2 regions of the Methylomonas sp. MgM2 genome follow, and region 1 is predicted to be linked to the other one. Evidence: predicted binding sites of a transcription regulator. Region 1 holds the regulator's gene; the other holds the start of a gene.
What was found. The regulator HrcA, encoded in region 1, represses chaperone genes, less so after heat shock. The targets are predictions, from matches to a motif close to TNTTAGCACTCNNNNNNNNNGAGTGCTAANA.
Positions count from the first base shown of each region.

Region 2: groES (co-chaperone GroES) is a predicted target of HrcA. The motif match lies at 4,510-4,540, and genes of this name have one in related genera.

Region 1 covers NZ_JBSYXO010000024.1:3,073-11,246, reverse strand. Annotated here, with positions in the region: gene ACW73I_RS16485 (carbohydrate ABC transporter permease) at 1-540, opposite strand, end outside; gene ACW73I_RS16480 (ABC transporter substrate-binding protein) at 537-1,811, opposite strand; gene hrcA (heat-inducible transcriptional repressor HrcA) at 2,021-3,055, shown strand; gene grpE (nucleotide exchange factor GrpE) at 3,107-3,757, shown strand; gene dnaK (molecular chaperone DnaK) at 3,831-5,768, shown strand; gene ACW73I_RS16460 (hypothetical protein) at 6,029-6,181, shown strand; gene ACW73I_RS16455 (addiction module protein) at 6,217-6,378, shown strand; gene dnaJ (molecular chaperone DnaJ) at 6,773-7,909, shown strand; gene dapB (4-hydroxy-tetrahydrodipicolinate reductase) at 7,913-8,174, shown strand, end outside.
Region 2 covers NZ_JBSYXO010000045.1:12,746-20,919, reverse strand. Annotated here, with positions in the region: gene ACW73I_RS20810 (TetR/AcrR family transcriptional regulator) at 11-601, shown strand; gene ACW73I_RS20805 (cation-transporting P-type ATPase) at 584-3,274, opposite strand; gene ACW73I_RS20800 (hypothetical protein) at 3,439-3,648, shown strand; gene ACW73I_RS20795 (HesA/MoeB/ThiF family protein) at 3,695-4,441, opposite strand; gene groES (co-chaperone GroES) at 4,577-4,864, shown strand; gene groL (chaperonin GroEL) at 4,915-6,561, shown strand; gene ACW73I_RS20780 (Hpt domain-containing response regulator) at 6,740-7,492, shown strand; gene ACW73I_RS20775 (aspartate kinase) at 7,883-8,174, shown strand, end outside.

The DNA of each region.
Region 1 (8,174 bases):
CGGGATCAAGGTCAGGCCGGCAAGCAGCAACAAGGCCATGAATGGGGTCGTTTTCCAGATTTCGCTGAAAATGATCACGAAAAATGCGGACCAGCGCTGGGTCAGCCAGGCGTTCTCCAAACCCAGCAATGCGTTAACGAAGCCGGTGGTCGGGTCGAACGCGAATTTCCAGGCCAGCGCGGCGACCACGGTGATGATGGCATAGGGAATCAATACCGCGGTTCTGACGCTACGGCGGCCGAGCGTGGTCTTGTGCATCAGCAGCGCCAGCGCCAGGCCCAAGACCAATTCGACGCAAACCGAGCCTATCGTGATGATCAGGGTGTTGCCCAAGGCTTTCCACCAGACTTCGGAGCTCAATACGCCGGCATAATTGGCGAAGCCGACGAATTCCCGCTGACTGGGAAAGCGCAAATCGTAGCGGAACAGGGACAGCCACAGGGCATAGGCGATGGGGTAGGCGGTCACCAGCAGCATGGCCGCGACCGCCGGCGCACACAATAGCCAGCCCAGGCGGCGCTCGGATTTGCCGGCATTCATAGCAAGCCCTCCGAATCCAGCGCCCGCTGTATGGCCAAGCGCAGTTTGTCAAGATCTCGCCGGGGCTCGATGTCTCGCATCGGATGCAGCGTGCGGCTGACGGCCAGGGAAATGTCGTTGTAGACGGGGCTGGTCGGCCTCAATACCGCGTTGCGTAAGGTTTCGCGCAATACATCGGCAAACGGGAATTGTCGGCGAATCTCGGGATAGTCGTACAATGCCTCCAGCGTCGGCGGCATGCCGCCTTTGATTGCGGCCTTGATCTGATTCTCTGCCGATGCCAAACATTCGGCGGCCTCGAAAGCCAGTTCCGGATTTGGAGTATACGCGGCGACGCCGAGATTGATGCCGCCCAGACTGACCCGGCTTGGCCGCTGGCCCCCGACCGAGGGCCAGCGCGAAAATCCCATATGCTTGAACACCTCGGGCGCGTTTTGTTGAGCGCTGGGCCAAACGAATGAATAGTTGAGCATGAAAACCGGCAGCCCGGTCTCGAAGCCCAGGCGGGACTGGTCCTCGCGGTCCGTGGCCAGAGAACGCGAAACGGCGGGCGAATTGCCGATACGTTTCATCAAGGCCAAGGTTTCCAGCGTGGGTTTGTCCTCCAGCGAAATCGCGCCATTTTGATCCAATATCGAGCCTCCCGCGGACGCCAGCAGCGACACGAAAAAAACCGTGAACCCTTCGTAGCGTTGACCTTGCAGTTGGAGAGCGCCCGCTTTGTGTTGCATTTCGGCCTCGCTTAAGAGCGCTTGCCAGGTGCTTGGGGCGTCCACGATGCGATCGTTGCGGTACCACAATAATTGCGCGTTGCTGGTGAAAGGAATGGCCCAAACTCGGCTTTTGTATTGTCCGCTTTTCAGCGCCGCCGGCAAGCGTCCGTTCGCTATCCTGGACGATGTCTGCTCCGGCCAGGGCAACACCCAGCCGGCCTCGGCAAACTCCGCGGTCCAGATCACGTCCATGCCGATGATGTCTATGCTGGAGTCGGCGGCGGCGAGCCGGCGTACCAACTGTTCGCGCTGTTGGTCGGCGTCGGAAGGAAGCGGTATCAAGCGGATTTGATAGCGCCCGCCCGATGTTTGCGAACAGAATTCGGCCGCCTCACGAAATGCGCCGGAGCGTTCGTTGAAGACATACCACGTCAACATCGGTTGCGGCGGCGGCAATTCGTTTTGACAGGCAACGCCGATAAGACCGAATAGCGCAATAAATATCGGCGCTTTTGATATGTGTCTACGAATCAGGTGTTTACGAATAAATTGGTTCATAGGGCCCGCCTTTCGGCTTGAGAAGACGGCGGCGCAGGTAGGCCCATGCCCGGACGCAGCGGGATTAGTCGGCCGTGCGCGTAGCCGTATCGTAATTTTCTCAATAATGAGTGTTATAGCCCGTGTTGACAAGGTTTTATCGAACTGTTAGTTTGCTGGCACTCTGGTAGATAGAGTGCTAGCGCTTTGTGTCGGGTATTGTTGTGCTTATGAATCAGAATTTAAACGAGAGGTCGCTTTATCTTTTAAAAGCATTGGTTGAGCGATATATTCAAGACGGCCAGCCGGTCGGGTCGCGCGCGTTGTCGAAGGACCCGAATCTTAAGTTAAGTCCGGCGACGATACGAAACGTGATGGCCGACTTGGAAGAGATGGGCTTGATTCATTCACCGCACACTTCGGCCGGACGAGTACCCACCGTCAGCGGTTATCGCTTGTTCGTCAATAGTTTGTTGACGGTGAAGCCGCTGGATTCGATCGAGCTTGATCAACTGCAAAACAGTTTTCTGGCCGAAAGCGACGAACCCGGCGATGTGCTGAACAAGACGTCTAAATTGCTTTCCGATGTGACCAAAATGGCGGGGGTCGTGACCTTGCCCCGGCGTGAATCCGTGGCATTGCAGCATATCGAGTTTCTGCCGATGTCCGGCACGCGGGTATTGGTGATCGTCGTGACGGATGGCCAGGAAGTCCACAACAAGATCATTCATACCGACAAAACGTTTAGTTCGGCGGAGCTGCAGCAAGCGGCTAACTACCTCAACAGCGTTTATGCGGGGCGCAGTTTGTCCAAAATCCGCGATTTGATCGTGAAGGACATGGAGCAGGACAGACACCGGGTTAATCAGGGCATGATAGATGCGGTCAACATGGCGCAATTGGCCTTCTCGCAAAAACCCAAAGAAGATTACGTCTTGAGCGGTGAAACCAATTTAATGGGTTTTTCCGAGTTGTCGGACATGGAACGGCTGAAACAGCTTTTCGAAGCCTTCAGCCAGAAGCAGGGGGTGATTCACTTGTTGGATCAATGCCTACAGGCGGACGGGGTACAGATTTTTATCGGAGAGGAGTCGGGCTACCGCGCTTTCGATCATTGCAGCCTGGTGACTTCGTCCTATTCGATCAACGACGAAGTCGTCGGCGTGCTCGGCGTGATTGGCCCGACACGCATGGCTTATGAGAAAGTCATCCCTTTTGTGGACGTCACGGCAAAATTATTGGGCGCGGCCTTGAATAGCAAATAAACGCCCATATGCTTATACGGATTTTAAAAATTGCAATTTTCGGAGTGAAATATGAGTCATCAGCAATCAAGTCACGAACAGCAATCAGACAGTGAGCTAATCGCTGAAGTGCTTGAGCAAACCAACGAGGCATCTGCTGAAGAACAAGTTGCCGAGGGAACCGAAGCGGAACCGGCAACCGAAGAGGTGAGTATCGAGGTTTTGCAGAAACAGCTAGAAGAAGCGCAACAACAAGCGGGGGCCAATTTGGACAAAGCCATGCGGGCCATGGCGGAAATGGACAATCTAAAAAAGCGCGTGCAAAAAGATTTGGACGACGAGCGCAAATATGGTATCGCCAAGTTCGCCAAGGAATTGTTGACGGTATTGGATAGTCTTGAACTCGGAATTCAGGCGGCTGCAGGCGATAGCCCGGAAGTCGTTAAATTGCGCGAAGGTAGTGAATTGACTAAAAAGCAATTCGAAGCCGTGTTTGCCAAATTCAATATCGAGACCGTCGATCCCGTCGGCGAACCGTTCAATCCGGAATTGCATCAGGCCATGGTCATGCAGCCGAGCTCGACCGTGGCGCCGAATCATGTGATTACCGTCTTCCAAAAAGGTTTTGTACTGAACGGACGTTTATTGCGTCCGGCCATGGTCGTGGTCGCAAAAGCCGAAGATAAACCGGCAGATGATGCAAAAATCGATGAGCAGGCTTGAAATTAAAACCATCAACCGCATATCGCTTACAGATTTTCACTAATTATATTCAATTCAAGTCTGGAGAAATTCAATGGGTAAAATGATCGGAATCGATTTGGGTACCACCAACTCATGCGTGGCGGTACTGGAAAACGGTACGGCGCGCGTGATCGAAAACAGTGAAGGTGCGCGCACCACGCCGTCCATCATCGCGTTTACCGGCGACAACGAAGTCTTGGTGGGCCAGTCGGCGAAGCGTCAGGCGGTCACCAATCCCGAGAATACCTTGTTTGCCATCAAACGTTTGATCGGCCGCCGCTTCAAGGAAGATGCGGTACAAAAAGACATCAAAATGGTGCCGTACAAAATCATCGAAGCCAACAACGGCGACGCCTGGGTGGAATGCCACGGCAAAAAAATGGCCCCGCCCGAAGTATCGTCACGCGTGTTGATGAAGCTGAAAAAAGACGCCGAAGCGTTTTTGGGCGAAGAGGTCACCGAAGCGGTGATTACCGTACCCGCCTACTTCAACGATTCGCAACGCCAAGCCACTAAAGACGCCGGCCGCATCGCCGGTTTGGACGTCAAACGCATCATCAACGAGCCGACCGCCGCGGCCTTGGCTTTCGGTATGGACAAACCCAAAGGCGACACCACGATAGCGGTGTACGACTTGGGCGGCGGTACCTTCGATATTTCCATCATCGAAATCGCCGAAATCGAGGGTGAACACCAATTCGAAGTATTGGCCACCAACGGCGATACTTTCCTGGGCGGTGAAGACTTCGACTTGCGCATCATCGATTTCTTGGCCGGCGAATTCAAAAAAGATACCGGCATCGATTTGCATAACGATCCGTTGGCGCTGCAACGTCTGAAGGAAGCGGCGGAAAAAGCCAAAATCGAACTGTCTTCGTCAGAACAAACCGACGTCAATTTGCCTTACATCACTGCCGATGCGGCCGGACCCAAGCATTTGAACGTCAAATTGACCCGCGCCAAATTGGAGTCCTTGGTCGAAGACTTGATAGAAAAAACCAAAGCGCCTTGCTTGCAAGCGATCAAAGATGCCGGCGTTTCGACATCGAAAATCAACGATGTGATTCTGGTCGGCGGTCAAACCCGCATGCCGAAAGTGCAAGCGTTCGTCAAAGAATTGTTCGGTAAAGAACCTCGCAAAGACGTCAACCCGGACGAAGCGGTGGCTTTGGGCGCTGCGATCCAGGCCGGCGTATTGGGCGGCGACGTCAAAGACGTACTGTTGCTGGACGTGACCCCGCTGTCGTTGGGCATCGAAACCCTGGGCGGCGTGATGACCAAATTGATCGAGAAAAATACCACGATACCGACCAATGCGTCGCAGGTGTTCTCGACGGCGGAAGATAATCAAACCGCGGTAACCGTGCACGTGCTGCAAGGTGAAAGGGAAATGGCATCCGGTAACAAATCCTTGGGCCGTTTCGACTTGCAGGACATTCCGCCGGCACCGCGCGGAATTCCGCAAATCGAGGTATCTTTCGATATCGATGCCAACGGTATCTTGAACGTATCGGCCAAAGACAAAGCCACCGGCAAGAAACAATCCATCGTGATCAAGGCGTCCAGCGGCTTGTCCGACGATGAAGTCGAACGTATGATCAAGGATGCCGAGGCCCATGCCGATGAAGACCGTAAATTGAAAGACCTGGTGTCCGCGCGAAACGCGGCGGACGGCATGATACACGCGACTGAAAAATCGATGAAAGAATTGGGCGACCAAGTTTCAAGCGATGAAAGATCTGCTATCGAGTCGGCGATCAAAGAATTGCAAGACGTTCTGAAAAAAGACGACAAAGAAGCCATCGAAGCGAAAACTCATGCCTTGACCGAACTGTCCGGCAAATTGGCCGAGCGGGTCTATGCGCAAAAAGGCGGCGCCGAAGCGGGTGCTGGCGGAGCTCACCAGGCGAGTGACGACCAGCAACAAGCCGGTGCCGAGCACGACGTGGTCGATGCCGAATTCGAAGAAGTCAAGGACGATAACAAGTAACAGCGTAGGGCGGATGGCGAAAGCCGATCCGCCTTTGCTTTTTATTTGACGGAACGCTCTACGGCTTTCGCCTTACGTGTTAAGAAGCCTGCGTAGGTCCGATTAGCGGAGCGTAATCGGACGTATGTTCAAAAATAATTACGTTCCTCCGATTATGCTAACGCTAATCGGAGCTACCTAGCCATGTAGGGTACGCATCGCCTACCTTTTGTTTTTCGAGGTGAGATATGCAAGCTGCGGTTTCGAAAGTCAAAGAATGATTGAACAGACTGCCTGAAGAAAGCAGTTATGAAGACATTCAATACCGTCTGTATGTCATGGTCAAAATTCAGGTGGGAATAGCCAGGGCGGAGAAAGAAGAGAGTGTTTCCCACGAGGAAGTCGAAAAACAATTCGATCGCGTGTTAGGCTAAGTGCAAACTTTCGAGGTATTTTTGAGGTAGCAATAATGGATAGCACGGTAATCGAACGCGAAGCGCTTCATCTTCCAGTAGCGGAGCGTGCAAAACTCGCTCATAGTTTGCTGTTGAGTTTGGATAATATGACCGATGCCGAATTACATGAAGCTTGGTTGGACGAAGCTCAGCGCCGGGCCGATGAGATTGATTAAGGTTCGATAGAATTGATTTCTGCCGAAGAGGTTAGTGCCAAGGCGCGTCAGTTGTTGAAATGAGTTACTGGTTTCATCCGGGTGCCGAGTGAGAACATTTTGAAAATATCGTTTTTTATGAATCGCGACAGCCGGGGCTAGGGGGCGCTTATTTGGCTGAATTCGAAAATTTGATGATCCGCGTCGCCGATATGCCGGAACGTTTCAGGGTAGAGCGGAAACCAAATATTCGGGTGGTTTCTTTGACTGATTCCCTTATAAAATCATTTTCAGAGACGCGTCGGGTGGCTTACAGATTTTAGCCATCTCCCATAAGAAAAGAAGGCCCGATTATTGGTTGGGCAGGCTGTAACCGAATTATTAATACTGAATAATAAATATCCAAGAAAACTAGATGGCCGCAAAAGAAGATTTTTACAAACTGTTGGAAGTCGATCGCAACGCGAGCGAAGCCGAGATCAAAAAGAGCTATCGCAAGCTGGCGATGAAATTTCATCCGGACAGAAACAAAGACAATCAAGAAGAAGCCGAGAAGAAATTCAAGCAAATCAAGGAAGCCTACGAGGTATTGTCCGATCCGAAAAAACGCTCGGCGTACGATCAATTCGGTCATGCCGGTGTTGACCCGTCCATGGGCGGACGAGGCGGATTTAGCGGCGCGGAAAGTTTTAGCGACATCTTCGGCGACGTGTTCGGCGACATTTTCGGTGGCGGACGCCAGCAGCGCAGCAGTGTGCAGCGTGGCGCCGACCTACGCTATAACCTGGAATTGACGCTGGAAGAAGCGGTCGGCGGTACCGAAGCCGTCGTAAAAGTGCCGGTTTTGGTTACTTGTAACGAATGTAACGGTTCGGGTGCAAGAAAAGGCAGCAGTCCGGTGGTCTGTTCTACCTGTCACGGCCATGGCCAGGTCAGAATGCAGCAGGGTTTTTTCTCGGTCCAGCAAACCTGCCCGACCTGTCATGGTTCCGGCAAGCAAATCAAAGACCCTTGTCCGAAGTGTTATGGACAGGGTCGTGTGCAGGAAACCAAAACCCTCAATGTCAAAGTGCCGCCCGGCGTCGATACCGGCGACCGCATTCGTCTGGCCGGCGAGGGCGAGGCGGGCATCAACGGAGGGCCTTCCGGCGACTTGTACGTGCAGGTGCAGGTAAAAGATCATCCTATCTTTACCCGCGACGGCGCCAACTTGTATTGTGAAGTACCGATCAGTTTTCCGACCGCTTGTTTGGGCGGCGAACTGGAAGTGCCCACATTGGACGGCAAGGTTAAATTGAAAATCCCCGCCGAAACTCAAACCGGCAAGCTGTTCCGTTTGCGCGGCAAAGGCGTCAAGCCGGTGCGCGGCGGCGCGGTGGGCGACTTGTTATGCCGGGTACAGATCGAAACCCCGGTGCGTTTGACCAAGGAACAGCAATCGTTGATCGAGCAATTGCAGGCTTCGCTGAGCGGCGGCGGCAAACAGCATAGTCCGCAAGAACATAGCTTCATGGACGGCGTCAAAAGCTTTTTCGATAAATTGACAGGATAAATCATGGTGAAAATTGCCCTGGTCGGCGTGTCCGGCCGCATGGGATTGTGTTTGATCAAGGCGGCGGCTTTGGCCGAGCAGGCGGAACTGACTGTCGCAGTGTCGCGGGCGGAGAGTCTCTCGGTCGGTAAGGATGCCGGCGAACTGGCGGGTATTTCTACACTGGGTTTGCCGGTAGGGACGGACTTGGCGGCAGTAAGCGATCAATTCGATGTGTTGATCGACTTTACCCGCCCCGATGCGTCGATGGCTTATATCGATATTT
Region 2 (8,174 bases), on a different contig from region 1:
ATCGCCAGCCATGAATTCCACGAACTTATTAGCGGATAAACCCGCGCGCGAACGTATATTATTGACTGCGCACGATTTGTTTTATCGAGACGGTATTCGGGCGACCGGAATCGACAAAGTCATCGCCGAAGCCAAGGTCACCAAAGTCACTTTTTACAGACACTTTCCCAGTAAGAACGATTTGGTCCGAGCGTTTTTAGACTATCGCCACCAAGTTTGGATCGGCTGGTTCAAGGACGCTCTAAAACGCCACGGTACCACCCGCGAGGGATTAATGGCATTGATTCCGGTGTTGTCCGAATGGTTTGAAAATCCAATCTATCGGGGCTGCGCTTTCATCAATATCGCAGCCGAATTAGGCCGGAGTTTGCCCGAAGCGCTCAGCATTTGCCGTAACCACAAGCAGGACATGGTGGCCATCATCGCCGAATTGTTGCCGCCTAGTCATTCGCGCATGGCGCTGGCCGATGCCGCTGCGATTGCGGTAGACGGCGCAATTGTAAGAGCGCAAATGGAATGCGGGCCCGGGGCGGAAAAAACCGCGTTGATTGCTTTGTCGAGTATATTGCAAGCATTGGCCGCGCTATCTTCGAAAGAGTAGGCGCCACAGCAGCTTTTCCAGGCCGACGGTGGTATAGACGATCAGCCCGGCCGCGACGATCAACAACCACTCGTCCAAGCCGATGGCTTCGCTGCCGAATAATGTCTGCATCGCCGGCGAATAGGTGAACAGCCCTTGCAGAGCAATCATGGCGACGACCCCGAATATGACCCACAGGTTGGAAAACAAGCCGACATGGAACATCGAATAATGCAGAGACCGGCAGTTGAACAAATAAAACAGCTCGCTGCATACGAAGACGTTGACCGCAACGGTGCGGGCCTTGGCGAGCGACTCGCCTTGCATCAGCTCCCACTCGAACAGGCCGAAGGCGCCTGCCAGCAATAACACGCCAACCAAGCAGATGCGCATGATCAGGTGCCGGGTGAGTATGGGTTGTCCGGGCGCGCGCGGTTGCCTTTCCATCAAACCGGGTTCTTTGGGTTCGAAGGCCAGCATCAAGCCCAGCAGCACCGCGGTGGTCATATTGATCCAGAGAATCTGCACGGGTGTGATCGGCAGAGCCACGTTGGCGATGACCGCCGCCACGATGACCAGGCCTTCCCCGAGGTTGGTGGGCAAGGTCCATGCGATGAATTTGACCAAGTTGTCGAAGACGCCGCGGCCTTCCTCGACTGCGGCTTCTATCGTTGCAAAATCGTCGTCGGTCAACACCATCGCGGCCGCTTCCTTGGCCACTTCGGTGCCGCCGAGGCCCATCGCGACGCCGATGTCGGCTTGGCGCAATGCCGGCGCATCGTTGACGCCGTCGCCTGTCATGGCGACGACTTGGCCGCTTTCCTGCAAGGTCTGGACTAACTGTAATTTCTGTTCGGGCGCGATGCGGGCATAGATGTCGCAATCTGTTACCAGTTGCTGATAGCGATCGGGCTCGAGTTTTTGCAGTTCGGCGCCGCTGGTCACGCACGACGTGTTTTTCATTCCGAGTTGCTGGGCGATGGCCAGCGCGGTGACCGGGTGGTCGCCGGTGATCATCTTCACTTGAATGCCGGCGCGATAACAGGCGGCGATGGCGGAAATGGCTTCCGGTCTCGGCGGATCGATCATGGCCTGCAAGCCCAAAAAGGTCAGGCCGGATTTCAATTCTTCGTGGCAGACCCGGTTATCCGAATCGTCGCAGCGGGCGAAGGCCAATACCCGCAAACCTTGTTTGGCCAGCTTTTCTTGTTGACGATGGACGGCTTCGACATCGAGCGCGACCGCATTCATTTCGGCGTCGTAGGCTTTGTCGCAGCGCGAAAGTATGCTTTCCAGCGAACCTTTCAAATAAATGTGGCGTTGGTCCGATGCCAGGTTATGGTGCAAGGTAGCCATGAATTGGTGCTGGGATTCGAACGGTATGGCGTCCAGGCGCGGATGATCGTCGCTAACGCTGGCGTGGTGCAGGCCGGCTTTGTGCGCGGAGACCAACAGCGCGGCTTCGGTCGGGTCGCCTTCGATGCGCCATTGGTCGAGGTCGGCGATCAGGCGGGCATCGTTGCACAGCAGGCCGGCCTTCAGAGTCTCGACTAAAGCGGCGTTCGATGCCGGATCGATAAGTTTACCGTCGACCGAGAACTCCCCCTCCGGCGTGTATCCGCTGCCGCCGACGTCGTAACGAGCACCGCCGGCATAAACGGTTTTCACAGTCATTTGGTTTTGCGTCAGGGTGCCGGTTTTATCCGAACAAATCACCGTGGTGCTGCCCAGCGTTTCGACGGCGGGTAATTTGCGGATGATGGCGTTACGCTTGGCCATGCGCGACACGCCGATCGCCAGCGTGATGGTAATCGCGGCGGGCAAGCCCTCCGGAATGGCGCCGACCGCCAATGCAACGGCGGCCATGAACATGTTCAGCATGGATTCGCCGCGAAACACGCCAACCGCAAAGGTGATCACCGCAAAATCGATGATGACCCAAAGCAGCAAATGGCTGAATTGGCTTATTTTTTGAGTCAGCGGCGTTTCGAGGTCGGTCGCGGCGACTATCATGCGGTTGATCAGGCCGATTTCGGTGCGGTCGCCGGTTTCCACGACCAGGCCTAAACCGCTGCCGAAGGTAACCAGCGTAGACGAATAAGCCATATTGCTGCGATCGGCGAGTACGGTCGATTCGTCTAGGTTTTCCGGCTGTTTGTCTACCGGCACCGATTCACCGGTCAGTGCCGATTCGTCGATGCGTAGCTCACGGCATTGCAGTAAACGCAGGTCCGCCGGAATTCTATCGCCGGATTGGAGCGATACGATGTCGCCCGGCACCAGTTTGTCAGCCGGAATGACGCAGCGTTGCCCATTGCGTATTACCGTGCTGTTGACATTTAATACCCGAGACAGCGCGTTAATTGCCCGTAAAGCGTTGGCTTCCTGTATGAAGCCGATGATGGCATTGATCAAAACCACGCCAAAAATGACGCTGCTGTCCACCCATTCTTGTAAAAAAGCCGTAATCGCACCGGATACGATCAAGATGTAGACTAAGGGTTGATGGAATTGGGACAGAAACAGGATTAACGGGCTTTTGCCGCGGCGAGGGGTTAAGCGATTGAAGCCGTATTGTTGCAAACGTTGCTCCGCTTCCGCTTCACTCAAGCCCTGCTCAGAGTTCGAGCTTAGTTGAATCAATAAGTCTTCGGGCGATCGACTGTGCCAAGCGGTTTTATTTGAACTCTTCATAGGATTCGGGTATCGGGTTTGCGTTGTCGGTTGTGGCGGAACCGGATGCGGCTCTCTAAATTATCAGCAAATTTTTTGCGCTTGTTCCTCATACAGTATAAGGTTATATTCGGTATTCGAGTCTCAAGCTATATTTTAAAAACAAAAACAACAAATTGGAGGAGATGATGGGTGGTCTAATTGAAATTTGGTTTTTTATGCTATTGATTGCATGCGTCGCGTTCGCGCCGTTGGGTTATTTCATTTACATGTATACGATGAAAAACGGCGAGCCCTTCGGCGATATCGAACCGCACGGGGATAGTGAATCCAAAGTATTGGATATGGCATGCAAACTGATTGATATGGTAAAAGGCGCGCTAGCCAAAAAATAATTGCCCAGTACAAACGAAAAAGCCGGGACTTGCCGGCTTTTTTGTTTCATTTCTTGCCGCAAGTCGGGCAGGCCGCATTTTTCTTTAAGCGTAGCGTCTGCCATTCCATTGTCAGTCCGTCGAGTAATAACAGGCGACCGGTCAAGGTTTCGCCGATGTTCATGATCAGCTTCATTGTTTCCAAAGCCTGAGTGCTGCCGACAATACCGGTAATCGGTGCGATGACGCCGTTATGAGCGCAGTTTTGTAATTCCTCGCCGTCACTTTGGTATAAGCAGTTGTAGCACGGGCTATTGTTCCGGCCTGGCGTGAAAACGCTTATCTGACCTTCGAATCGGATGGCTGCACCGGATACCAGCGCCGTGTGTTCCAAAACGCACGCCTGGTTGATCGAGAAGCGGGTGCGAAAGTTATCGCTACAATCCAATACCACATCGGCGGTCGACACTTCCTTTCGCAATTGCTCGTCTTGTAAGCGAAGTCTTCGAGCCAGAACCTTAACTTCCGGGTTGATATTTTTTATCGCGTTTAGGGTTGAAATGACTTTATCGACCCCTATATCGGAGGTGCCATGGGCTATCTGGCGTTGCAAATTGGTGATATCCACTTGATCGTCGTCGTAGATCGTAATTTGCCCGACACCGGCTGCGGCAAGATACATTGCGGCGGGCGAGCCGAGGCCGCCGGCCCCGACAATCAAGACTTTGGCATCTAGAAGTTTTTGCTGGCCGGCGATATCGATTTGCGGCAGCATGATTTGACGGCTGTAGCGGAGTAATTGTTCGTCGTTCATGTCGATAAGTGCGTTGGATAGGCCGCAGATAATGCCAAAGAGCTTGACAGAGTGCAAAAGCTCGATATTATTAGCACTCATTGCAAGAGAGTGCTAATAGTTCTATCTTTAACTTTTTTTCTAAAGGAGACATTGATGAAAATTCGTCCGTTACATGACCGCGTTGTCGTAAAACGTGTTGAAGAAGAAACCAAAACCGCTGGCGGCATCGTACTGCCTGGTTCCGCGGCAGAGAAACCTAGCGAAGGCGAGGTGTTGGCCGTAGGTCCCGGCAAGCCGCTAGATAACGGTCAAGTGCGTGCTCTGGAAGTTAAAGTTGGCGACAAAGTGTTGTTCGGCAAATATTCCGGGACGGAAGTCAAAGTCGGTGGTGAGCAATACGTCATCATGCGCGAAGAAGACATCATGGGCATCTTGGGTTAATCCCAAACAATTGTTTATCAATTCGTTAACAGATTTAGGAATATAAAAAAATGGCAGCAAAAGACGTAAAATTCGGCGGTGACGCTCGTTCTCTGATGGCGCAAGGCGTCAACATCCTGGCAAACGCAGTTAAAGTTACTTTGGGTCCTAAAGGCCGTAACGCCGTTTTGGACAAAAGCTTCGGTGCCCCAACCATTACTAAAGACGGCGTATCGGTCGCTAAAGAGATCGAGTTGAAAGACAAATTCGAAAACATGGGCGCGCAAATGGTTAAAGAAGTGGCGTCCAAGACTTCCGACGTCGCCGGCGACGGCACCACAACCGCAACCGTACTGGCTCAAGCCATCGTCAACGAAGGTTTGAAATCCGTTGCGGCCGGCATGAACCCGATGGACCTGAAACGCGGTATCGACATGGCGGTCACCGCGGCGGTTAGTGCCATCGAAAAAGCGGCAACGCCTTGCAGCGACAGCAAAGCCATCGCTCAAGTAGGTACCATCTCGGCTAACTCTGACGAATCGGTCGGTGCAATCATCGCCGAAGCAATGGAAAAAGTCGGTAAAGAAGGCGTGATTACCGTCGAAGAAGGTTCCGGCTTGGAAAACGAACTGGACGTCGTAGAAGGTATGCAATTCGACCGCGGCTACCTGTCTCCGTATTTCATCAACAAACAAGAAAACATGAGCGTCGAACTGGAAGAGCCGTTCGTCTTGTTGTACGACAAAAAAATCTCCAACATCCGCGAAATGTTGCCTATCCTGGAAGGCGTGGCTAAATCCGGCCGTTCCTTGCTGATCATCGCCGAAGACGTGGAAGGCGAAGCGTTGGCCACTTTGGTCGTCAACAACATGCGCGGCATCGTGAAAGTCGCTGCGGTTAAAGCGCCTGGTTTCGGGGATCGCCGTAAAGCCATGCTGGAAGACATCGCAATCCTGACCGGCGGTACCGTCATTTCCGAAGAAGTCGGTCTGTCTTTGGAAAAAGCCGATCTGGACATGCTGGGTACCGCAAAACGGGTACAAATCAACAAAGAAAACACCACCATCATCGACGGTGCCGGCGACGAAGGCCAAATCAAAGGCCGCGTTGCGCAAATCCGTGCTCAAGCCGAAGAAGCGACTTCAGACTACGACCGTGAAAAACTGCAAGAACGTCTGGCTAAACTGGCCGGCGGGGTTGCGGTGATTAAAGTCGGTGCCGCTACCGAAGTGGAAATGAAAGAGAAGAAAGCCCGCGTCGAAGACGCGCTGCATTCTACCCGCGCTGCGGTAGAGGAAGGTGTGGTTGCCGGCGGCGGTACTGCATTGATTCGCGCATTGTCCGCTCTGGAAGGCCTGCAAGGCAAAAATCACGATCAAACCGTCGGTATCAACATCCTGCGCCGTGCGATGGAAGAACCGTTGCGCCAAATCGTAGCCAACGCGGGCGACGAAGCATCCGTGGTTTTGAACGAAGTCAGAAAAGGCAGCGGTAACTTCGGTTACAACGCGGCAACCGGCGAATACGGCGATATGATTGATATGGGTATCCTGGACCCGGCCAAAGTGACCCGTTCTGCGCTGCAAAACGCCGCTTCCGTTGCCGGCCTGATGATTACTACTGAAGTGATGGTTGCCGAACATCCTGCAGACGAAAAACCAGGCATGCCTGATATGGGCGGCATGGGCGGCATGGGTGGCATGGGCGGTATGATGTAATTTACCGTTTAAGCACTCGGCTCAAACCGAAAACCTCGGCGCCGGAAAAGCGCCGAGGTTTTTTTATGTCTAAGCGGTATATGAGTCAAAGCGGGAGCTCAAATGTTATTGGCGGTGGACTTCGTCTGTTAGATGTGTGGTAGGATAATCCGTAAAATAACTGAATTAAACTCAATGTATGATTATGGCCGCTTTATCGATTTTGATTGTCGATGATAATGAGATGAATCGTTGGCTTTTGACCGAGCAAATCCAATATTGGACACAGGATATTACCTTGGCATGCGATGGTGGCGAAGCTTGGGAGTTGCTTCAAAAAAATTCGTATTCTCTTGTATTTATCGATGTAAATATGCCGGTAATGAACGGATCTGAATTAGTTAAAAAAGCAAGGGCGGGCTGTATCAATCAGTCCGTGCCGATGATTGCGATTACCGCTCACGTTCAGATTCAGCGTAGACATTTATTAATCGCGGATGGTTTTAACGAGGTCTTGATCAAACCGATCGTATTGGCGGATTTACAGCGTGTCATATCGCAGTGGTGTACTTCGGCAAACGGAATTACCAGCAATTATTACACCGACACGCTATTGGAAAAAGTGGAGCATAATCGGGAGCTGGGACGGTTATTTTTACAAAAACTTTTTCAAGAGGTGCCGGGACAATTGACCGGCATTAACCGGGCTTTGCAAAACGATCAAAATCAACAGGCTTTGGAAATTGCTCATAAACTGCACGGTACCTTTTGTTTTTACGGCTTCGAAAACTTTCGAGAACTCGCCGGTAAGATCGAGCAGTATTTGCTCGATTCAGATATATCTAATGCAAAACATCAGATTCGATTAATCATGGCCAGGTTTTCTGAATTGCAGAATATGAAAGCATCGCTGGAAAATCAGTTGGCGGAACCTAGCTCGTCAGCTCGGTAAGGGCGAAGTTTTTCCGCTCGATTTTGTTCAAGGACGCAATGTCAGCCGCTTAGGTACAGACGTATTTCTCGGTACGCGTACGGCAGCTCAATTGAAAACGATGGAATAACGGCCTGATCGGGTCCGACAAAAAGTTGCATCCGTGTCGGCTTGGAAACCGGAACCGGGCGCCACACAGACCTCTCAACATAAACCGGGCCGGAAGTGCTGCGGTTCATCAGGACTGGCGGCCAAAATTCCAGCGGTATTTTTTTATACGGTTCTTTTACAAGGCCAAGTCGCGTTAAAATAGCCGCTCATTCAGACAACCGCTAATTTCCTGATGGTTTTCCCCTATTACGGAAAATTCGGTGGCGATACTTTTATAAAGCAAACAGGTCGAATTTATACATGGCATTGTACGTTTTCAAATTTGGCGGCACGTCCGTCGGTTCGGTCGAGCGCATAAAAGCGGTCGCTGAAAAAGTTAAAAATGCCCGCGAATCGGGTGATCAAATCGTGGTGGTGGTTTCAGCGATGAGCGGCGAGACCAACCGTTTGGTGGGTTTGGCTAAGGAAATGCAGACACAGCCCTGCGGCCGAGAACTGGACGTTTTACTGTCCACGGGCGAGCAGGTCACCATTGCATTGCTGTCTATGGCATTACATAACCTAGGCGTGGATGCGCGCTCCTATACCGGCG